DNA from 3 places in the Citrobacter amalonaticus genome. Region 2 is predicted to be linked to each of the others. Evidence: predicted binding sites of a transcription regulator. Region 2 holds the regulator's gene; each other region holds the start of a gene.
The links. Region 2 encodes PurR, which represses purine synthesis genes. Its sites were predicted from a motif close to CANGCAAACGTTTGCNTG; they were not measured.
Positions count from the first base shown of each region.

Region 1: purL (phosphoribosylformylglycinamidine synthase) is a predicted target of PurR. The motif match lies at 1,087-1,104, and genes of this name have one in related genera.
Region 3: upp (uracil phosphoribosyltransferase) is a predicted target of PurR. The motif match lies at 1,813-1,830, and genes of this name have one in related genera.

Region 1 is NZ_CP014015.2:593,866-597,152, reverse strand. Features, by position in the region: gene mltF (membrane-bound lytic murein transglycosylase MltF) at 1-922, opposite strand, end outside; gene purL (phosphoribosylformylglycinamidine synthase) at 1,179-3,287, shown strand, end outside.
Region 2 is NZ_CP014015.2:4,178,915-4,182,201, forward strand. Features, by position in the region: gene punR (DNA-binding transcriptional activator PunR) at 1-834, shown strand, start outside; gene purR (HTH-type transcriptional repressor PurR) at 831-1,856, opposite strand; gene AL479_RS20320 (YnhF family membrane protein) at 2,150-2,239, shown strand; gene AL479_RS20330 (MFS transporter) at 2,408-3,287, shown strand, end outside.
Region 3 is NZ_CP014015.2:516,700-519,986, forward strand. Features, by position in the region: gene uraA (uracil permease) at 1-982, opposite strand, end outside; gene upp (uracil phosphoribosyltransferase) at 1,078-1,704, opposite strand; gene AL479_RS02570 (6-phospho-beta-glucosidase) at 1,887-3,287, opposite strand, start outside.

The sequences.
Region 1 (3,287 bases), 1.3 Mb from region 2:
CAAGCAGCTGCCAGTCAATCTCCTGGGCGTGTTTTTCAAACAGTGGTTTCAGGTCGGGGAGCATGGCATCAACCGCGCGCAGAAAGGTGCGGGTATCGACATAGTCAAAATCATCGCCGTGCCCCAGATACTTTTCTTCGAGACGCGCCAGGGAGCCGTCCTCATTCATACCGTTGAAGAAATCGAGCAGGGCGGCAGACAGCGTGTTGTCATCATCCAGCGGACTAAACCAGGTCACCGGCTGTTCGTCGGTGATATCCAGCGCCACGGCCAGTTCGGGGTGAACGCGCTGATAAAGGCTGATGGCGACAGAGTCGGCAATGGTGTAATCCAGCTGTCCGGCAATCACCGCATCAAGCAGTTCCGTTGAGCCTTTTTTTTCATCGATCCGCCAGCTCAGCTCAGGGTATTTTGTCTGTTTCAGGGTTTGTAGATCGTTCGCCACCACATGCCCCGGGGTGATAGTGAGCTGACTTTCCGTCACGCTGCCCAATGTACGGGGACGATACTGGCCCACTTTGTAGACCAGTTGCTGGGACACCGAATAGTAGGTCGGTCCCGGCTGATAATTTTTCACTCGTTCACTGTTGTAGACCAGCCCGGCCGCCAGCAGGTCGGCGTCACCATTATCCAGATCGTCAAACAGCTGGCTGATGTTCTGGCGGACGGTAATCTTCAGCTTTACGCCCAGATAACTGGCGAACTGCTGAGCCAGCTCGTAATCGAGCCCGTACGGCTTACCGTCGAGTTTCGCCCAGGTGAGCGGTGACTCAATCGTGCTCACGCGCAACTCTCCCCGCGACTGGATCGCGGCGATACGATTATCGGCTTTACCGAACCAGGGGATAGAGGGCCAGAGGGCCGCAGCCAGCAGCAGCGTCAATATGCCGATGAACAGATAATTAATCTTTAATTTTTTCAATTAGTTAATTCTCTGAACCGTGCGTTGCCTCAGGATGGGAAAAGGAATAGAAAGACCAGGAGTATTCATCAATGAGCGGCATTTTGCTTAAACTTGCGCCAGTTGGCAACTAATTAGAGCAATCGGTAGCATCGTATGACAACAACGTGGGGTGATTTTATTTCGACGCAAACGGTTTCGTCGGCGGCTCAGATTCTTTATAATGACGCCCGTTTCCCCACTTGGGCACACCGAAAGCTTAGAAGACGAGAGACTTATGATGGAAATTCTGCGTGGTTCGCCTGCACTGTCCGCATTCCGTATTAACAAACTGCTGGCACGTTTTCAGGCTGCCAACCTCCAGGTAAGCAACATTTACGCCGAGTACGTCCATTTCGCTGACCTGAACGCGCCGTTGAACGAGGATGAGCACGCGCAGCTTGCCCGTCTGCTGAAATACGGTCCCAGCCTGAGCAGCCACACCCCGGAAGGGAAACTGCTACTGGTGATGCCTCGCCCTGGCACCATCTCCCCCTGGTCTTCCAAAGCGACAGATATCGCCCATAACTGCGGTCTGCAACAGATTGACCGTCTGGAACGCGGCGTCGCTTATTACGTTGAAGCCTCCACGCTGAGCGCTGAGCAGTGGCAGTGGGTTGCCGCCGAGCTGCACGATCGGATGATGGAAACGGTGTTTTCTTCATTAACTGACGCGGAAAAACTGTTTGCTCACCATCAGCCAGCGCCGGTTGCAAGCGTTGACCTGCTGGGTGAAGGCCGTCAGGCGCTGATTGACGCTAACCTGCGTCTCGGTCTGGCGCTGGCGGATGACGAAATTGATTACCTGCAGGATGCGTTTACCCGACTGGGGCGCAACCCGAACGATATCGAACTCTACATGTTTGCGCAGGCGAACTCTGAGCACTGCCGCCACAAGATTTTCAACGCCGACTGGATCATCGATGGCAAGCAACAGCCGAAGTCACTGTTCAAGATGATCAAAAACACCTTTGAAACCACGCCGGATCATGTGCTTTCCGCTTATAAAGACAACGCGGCCGTGATGGAAGGGTCTGAAGTGGGGCGTTACTTTGCCGACCACGCGACCGGTCGCTATGACTTCCACCAGGAGCCGGCGCACATCCTGATGAAAGTGGAAACCCATAACCACCCGACGGCGATCTCTCCGTGGCCGGGTGCGGCGACCGGTTCCGGCGGTGAAATCCGTGATGAAGGGGCTACCGGACGCGGCGCGAAGCCAAAAGCGGGTCTGGTAGGCTTCTCCGTTTCTAACCTGCGCATTCCGGGCTTTGAGCAGCCGTGGGAGGAAGACTTCGGCAAGCCGGAGCGTATTGTGACCGCGCTGGATATCATGACCGAAGGCCCGCTGGGCGGCGCGGCGTTTAACAATGAATTTGGTCGTCCGGCGCTGAACGGCTATTTCCGTACTTACGAAGAAAAAGTGACCAGCCATAACGGCGAAGAACTGCGCGGCTATCACAAGCCGATCATGCTGGCGGGCGGGATTGGTAACATCCGTGCCGATCACGTGCAGAAAGGCGAGATCGTCGTCGGGGCGAAACTGATCGTTCTCGGCGGTCCGGCGATGAATATCGGCCTGGGCGGCGGCGCGGCTTCCTCGATGGCTTCCGGCCAGTCTGACGCGGATCTTGATTTCGCCTCGGTACAGCGTGATAACCCGGAGATGGAACGCCGCTGCCAGGAAGTGATCGACCGCTGCTGGCAGTTGGGTGACGCCAACCCGATCCTGTTTATCCACGACGTTGGCGCCGGTGGTCTGTCGAACGCGATGCCAGAACTGGTTAGCGACGGCGGACGCGGCGGTAAATTCGAACTGCGTGACATCCTCAGCGATGAGCCGGGTATGAGCCCGCTGGAAATCTGGTGTAACGAGTCCCAGGAACGTTACGTGCTGGCCGTGGCGGCGGATCAACTGCCGCTGTTCGACGAGCTGTGTAAGCGCGAGCGCGCGCCGTATGCGGTGATTGGTGAGGCAACCGAAAAACAGCATCTGTCGCTAAACGATCGCCACTTCGACAACCAGCCTATCGATCTGCCGCTTGACGTGCTGCTCGGTAAAACGCCGAAGATGACCCGCGACGTTCAGACGCTGAAGGCGAAAGGTGAGGCACTGAATCGTGCTGACATCACCATTGCGGATGCTGTTAAACGCGTTCTGCATCTGCCGACGGTGGCGGAAAAAACCTTCCTGGTCACCATTGGCGACCGTACCGTGACCGGGATGGTGTCTCGCGATCAGATGGTCGGTCCGTGGCAGGTGCCGGTGGCGAACTGCGCGGTGACCACCGCCAGCCTCGACAGCTACTACGGTGAAGCGATGTCGATCGGCGAACGTGCGCCAGTG
Region 2 (3,287 bases):
AGCTACACGGTTCGCCAACTGGAAGAGTGGCTGGCCGTCCCGCTTTTTGAACGTCGCCATCGTGATGTAGTGTTAACCCCGGCGGGCGCCTGGTTTTTGAAAGAAGGCCGCTCTGTCATCAAAAAAATGCAGATCACGCGCCAGCAGTGTCAGCAGATCGCCAACGGCTGGCGTGGGCAACTTCCCATCGCGGTGGACAATATCGTGCGACCGGAACGCACGCGGCAATTGATCGTCGATTTCTACCGCCACTTTGATGACGTGGAGCTACTGGTCTTTCAAGAGGTGTTTAATGGCGTCTGGGACGCGCTGTCAGATGGCCGGGTCGAACTCGCCATCGGGGCAACCCAGGCGATCCCGGTGGGAGGACGATACACGTTCCGCGATATGGGTAAGCTGAGCTGGTGTTGCGTCGTTGCCAGTACGCATCCGCTGGCCGCTATGAGCGGGCCGTTAAGCGATGACACGTTGCGCAACTGGCCGTCGCTGGTGCTGGAAGATACGTCCCGCACTCTGCCGAAGCGCGTGACCTGGCTGCTGGACAACCAGAAGCGGGTGGTGGTGCCGGACTGGGATTCCTCCGCGACCTGTATTAGCGCCGGACTCTGTGTCGGCATGGTACCGACGCATTTCGCCAAGCCGTATCTTAACAAGGGGCAGTGGGTCGTGTTAAATCTGGAGAACCCGTTCCCGGATGCGGCCTGTTGCCTGACCTGGCAGCAGAATGATATGTCACCTGCGCTGATCTGGCTGCTGGATTATCTGGGAGACAGTGAAACGCTGAACAAAGAGTGGTTGCGGGAGCCAGATGAGACTCCCGCAGAAGAGGCTTAACGACGGTAGTCGCGGAACGGGCCATCCGCAACGGAGCGGCGCTCCACCAGGCGCGGGTGGACTTCAATAGACTGCGACTCTTCGCGTTTATTGACGATGCGGTCCAGCAACATATTAAAGGCCGTCTCACCCAGCGAATCTTTTGGCTGGTGGATAGTGGTCAACGCCGGCGTAAAGAAACGGGCGTTGCGCACGTTGTCGTAGCCTATCAGCGACACGTCCTGCGGGACGCGCAGACCCATCTCATCGGCGGCGCACAGGGCGCCCATCGCCATGATATCGCCGCCACAGAAGACCGCCGTCGGGCGATGCGCCTGCGACAGAATTTGCTGCATAGCGCGGTAGCCGGATTCCGGCTCGAAGTCGCCTTGTACAATCCAGTTTTCAGGCACTTTAATCAGCGCTTCATCCATCGCCTTCATAAAACCGGCCAGACGGCCTGCGCCAGTGTTACGCTCCATCAGTCCTGGGATCACGCCAATTTCGCGATGTCCGCGCTCAACGAGGTAACGGCCTGCCATATAACCGCCTTCAAAGGCGTTATCAATCACCGTATCGGTGAAGTCGGCTTTGGCTTCGCCCCAGTCCATCACCACCATCGGGATATGACGATATTCTTCCAGCATTGAGAGCAGGGGATCGGGGTATTCGGAACACATTACCAGCAGGCCATCAACGCGTTTTTGCGCCATCATGGACAGATAGGCACGCTGTTTTTCCAGGTTGTTCCAGACGTTACCGAGGATCAGGGTATAGCCCTTCTGGAAGCAGTTCTTCTCAACCGCTTCAATAATTTCGGCAAAATAGGGGGCTTCGCTGCTCGTCGCCAGCAAACCGATAGACTTGGTATGGTTGACTTTCAGGCTGCGGGCAACCGCGCTGGGGGAATAGTGCAATTCTTTGATTGCCGCCCACACTGCATTGCGTGTTTCTTCAGCGACGAAACGCGTTTTGTTAATTACGTGTGACACGGTTGTAGTGGAAACGTTTGCGCGCTTCGCTACATCTTTAATTGTTGCCATTAAATCTCACTCCAGACCCAACCTGAACATTAAATTACGCTAAGTAAACGTTTGCCTTTACTCATCCTGTGCCCAACATCAGGGCTGCGGCACGCCGGGAAACGACACGGAACGTCAGGAAGGGGTCAATGGCCGGTACGCTAATCAAGTAAGCGTCGAATTTTGTCTGATCTTTACGAAAAGGGGAAGTATTAAAAGCACATATCACTCTAAATCGTGGGAGATTTTTACACTCAAGTGTGTAAAAATGCGCTATATCACTTTTTGTGTGGGAATAAAAAGGAGAAAAGTTGATGAGCACCGATCTGAAATTTTCATTAGTGACCACGTTTATTGTTCTGGCTTTAATCGTTGCGGGCGGCCTGACGGCGGCACTGCACTGATCCCCCTCGGGGGAGTTCCTGCTCCCTCGAACCTCCTGTCATATTGTTATTGAATCTGCAAAAGTCTTTTGTATTTTTGTTAACTTCTCTTTTTTTGTGATTGATGTCATGCTTTTGACTCTTAGTTAAGCATCGCGCCCTGTCGCGAAGAGCCGGAGTCATCACTGCATGAAAATTAATTATCCGTTACTGGCGCTGGCCATCGGCGCGTTCGGCATCGGTACCACCGAATTCTCGCCAATGGGTCTGCTGCCCGTCATCGCGCGTGGCGTTGATGTGTCCATCCCTGCGGCAGGTATGCTGATTAGCGCTTATGCGGTAGGCGTGATGGTCGGCGCGCCGCTGATGACGCTGTTGCTGTCACATCGCGGACGCCGTAATGCGCTCATTTTTCTGATGGCTATTTTTACGCTCGGTAACGTGCTCTCGGCGATTTCGCCGGATTACACCACGCTGATGTTGTCACGTATTTTAACCAGCCTTAACCACGGCGCATTCTTTGGCCTGGGTTCGGTGGTGGCGGCAAGCGTGGTGCCGAAGCACAAACAGGCGAGCGCCGTTGCCACTATGTTTATGGGGCTGACCATCGCCAATATCGGCGGTGTGCCGGCGGCGACCTGGCTGGGTGAAACCATCGGCTGGCGGATGTCGTTCATGGCGACGGCGGGGCTGGGCGTTATCTCGATGCTGAGTCTCTTCTTCTCATTGCCAAAAGGCGGTGCCGGGGCGCGTCCGGAAGTGAAAAAAGAGCTGGCGGTGCTGATGCGTCCTCAGGTGCTCTCGGCGCTGCTGACCACCGTACTGGGGGCGGGCGCCATGTTCACGCTCTATACCTATATTTCACCTGTTCTGCAAAGCATCACCCATGCGACGCCGGCTTTTGTGACCGGGATGCTGGTTCTGATCGGTGTGGGTTTCTCCATTGGCAACTACCTTGGCGGAAAACTGGCCGATCGCTCGGTTAACGGCACGCTGAAGGGATTTTTGCTGCTGCTGATGGTGATTATGCTGGCGATCCCATTCCTGGCTCAGAATGAACTGGGCGCGG
Region 3 (3,287 bases), 1.2 Mb from region 2:
TCTGAATCGCCGCCGCCAGTTTACCGACGCAGGAGAGCAGAATAGCGAAAATCGCCGCGCCGCCGATCACCCAGGTACTGTAAACACGCGTGATTGCCATTACGCCAATGTTCTCACCGTAGGTGGTGTTCGGCGTGGAGCCAAAGAAGCCGGAAATCACCGTCGACAGACCGTTAGCAAACATTGAGCGATGCAGACCCGGATCGCGAACCAGATCTTTTTTGACGATGTTCGCCGTCACCACCAGGTGACCGACGTGTTCGGCAATCACCACCAGCGCCGCAGGCAGAATGGTCAGAATGGCGAACCACTCAAAACGAGGGGTGTAGAAGGTCGGCAGCGCAAACCAGTGCGCCTCGGCAATCGGTGTGGTATCAACCACGCCCATCGCAAATGACAGTGCATAACCTGCCAGTACCCCAATCAGGATCGGGATAATCGCAAGGAAACCACGGAACAGCACCGAGCCAAATACGGTCACCGCCAGCGTCACCATCGAGATAATGATGGTTTTCGAATCCGCAGATTGTCCTTCCGCAGGCAGCAATCCGGCCATACCGGCGGCAACGCCTGCCAGTTCAAGACCGATGACGGCAACGATTGCGCCCATTGCCGCAGGAGGAAACATCACGTCCAGCCAGCCGGTACCGGCTTTCTTAACAATGAACGAAACCAGGCAGAACAGCACGCCACACATGATGAAGCCGCCCAGCGCCACTTCGTATCCCAACGGCAGCAGCAGCAGAACCGGTGAGATAAAGGCGAAGCTTGAACCTAAATAGGCAGGGATTTTTCCTTTACAGATAAAGAGATACAGCAACGTCCCGATCCCGTTGAACAACAGAACGGTAGCCGGGTTGATATGAAACAGAACTGGCACCAGCACGGTTGCGCCAAACATGGCGAACAGGTGTTGCAAACTAAGCGGGATTGTCTGTAAAAGCGGCGGTCTTTCACTCACCCCGATAGCACGGCGCGTCATAGTGTTTTCCTCTGAGTGTGTTTGTTATGAGTCGTTGAGTTGTTTTATTCAAAAAAAAGCCGACTCTTAAAGTCGGCTATTTATTAGTTATTCACTTACTTAGTACCAAAAATCTTATCGCCGGCATCACCAAGCCCCGGAATAATGTATCCGTGCTCGTTCAGGCCCTGGTCGATCGATGCGGTGTACAGTTCCACATCCGGATGCGCTTTTTCCAGCGCGGCGATGCCTTCCGGCGCCGCCACCAGCACCAGCACTTTGATGCTGCTGCAGCCCGCTTTTTTCAGCAGATCGATGGTGGCGATAACGGAACCCCCGGTCGCCAGCATAGGGTCGACGATCAGCGCCATGCGCTCGTCGATATGAGAAACCAGTTTCTGGAAATACGGAACCGGCTCCAGCGTCTCTTCGTTACGGTACATGCCGACTACACTGATACGCGCGCTCGGTACGTTTTCCAGCACGCCGTCCATCATCCCCAAACCTGCACGCAGGATAGGCACGACGGTAATTTTTTTGCCTTTGATTTGATCCACTTCGACCGGACCATTCCAGCCTTCAATGGTCACTTTTTCAGTTTCCAGGCCCGCAGTCGCTTCGTAGGTCAGCAGACTGCCTACTTCCGAGGCGAGTTCACGAAAGCGTTTGGTGCTGATATCGTTCTCACGCATCAGACCCAGCTTGTGTTTGACGAGTGGGTGTTTGACTTCCACGATCTTCATACTCTTCTCCTTTCCTCAGACGAGTGGCAACCACAAAAAAAATCGCCGGATTATACCGCTTTTCCTCTCTGGCGCAACATAACGTATGCATGACCTGGATCAAGCAAAGTGGTATACGTTTGGGTGATGAGTATAAAACATGCCCCGCATTCCGTGCGGGGCCGAGTATCAAGTGGCTGAAATCAGAGGGATTCACCGTTACTTTTTATCACCTGCTGATACCAGGCGAAAGATTTCTTACGGCTGCGCGCCAGCGTCCCACTACCGTCATTATTTTTATCAACGTAGATAAACCCGTAGCGCTTTTTCATCTCTCCCGTTCCCGCAGAGACCAGATCGATACATCCCCACGGCGTGTACCCCATGAGATCCACGCCATCTTCTTCCACCGCTTTTTTCATTTCACGAAGATGCGCCGCCATATACTCGATACGATAGCTGTCATCCACGGTGCCGTCAGGCAGTTGAACATCAATCGCACCAAACCCGTTTTCAACGATAAACAACGGCAACTGGTAGTGATCCCAGAACCAGTTTAGCGAATAGCGCAGTCCCACCGGATCAATCTGCCAGCCCCAGTCCGATTTCTGTACGTAGGGATTGGAGACCAGGCTTTTGCTCTCGTCATAATCGAGCTGCGGATTATCGTCTGTCGCTTTGGTGACAAACGACATGTAATAGCTAAAACCGATGTAATCCACGCAGCCTTCGGACAGAGCAATGCGGTCTTCCTCCGTAATATCGAGGTCAAACTCGCGGCGCGCAAAATAGTTGAGAATATGCTGCGGATATTTCCCCCGTACATGCACGTCGGTAAACCAGTAGCGACGATGCATGGCGTTCATCGCCATCATCATGTCGTCTGGTGCACAGGTCAGCGGGTAGATAGGACACATGGCGATCATGCAGCCGATCTGCAACGTCGGGTTAATTTCTCGTGCCGCCTTCACCGCCAGCGCACTGGCCACCAGTTCGTAATGCGCCGCCTGGTACATTACCGGCTCACGATCTTCACCTGGCTGATACTTCAGGCCGGAGTTAGTGAACGGCGCAAAATCCTCATGATAATTTGCCTGGTTGTTGATCTCATTGAAGGTCATCCAGTACTTCACTTTGTGCTGATAGCGGGTAAAGACTACTTTTGCAAAGCGGACAAAAAAGTCGATCAGCTTGCGGTTGCGCCAGCCGCCATACTCCGTCACCAGATGGTAGGGCATCTCGAAATGCGACAGAGTAATCACCGGTTCAATGCCGTATTTCAGACATTCATCAAACAGATTGTCGTAAAATTGCAGTCCCGCCTCGTTTGGCTGCGTTTCATCCCCGCGCGGGAAAATACGCGTCCAGGCGATGGAGGTACGAAAACATTTAAAGCCCATTTCTGCAAACAACCTGATGTCTTCTTTGTAGCGATGATAGAAATCGATCGCCTCGTGGTTAGGGTAGTTTTTCCCGGGCAGCACGCCATCAGTAATTTCTCGCGCAACGCCGTGAGCGCCCGCCGTCATGACGTCGGCAACGCTGATCCCTTTTCCGCCTTCCTGCCAACCACCCTCAAGCTGATGAGCGGCGACCGCCCCGCC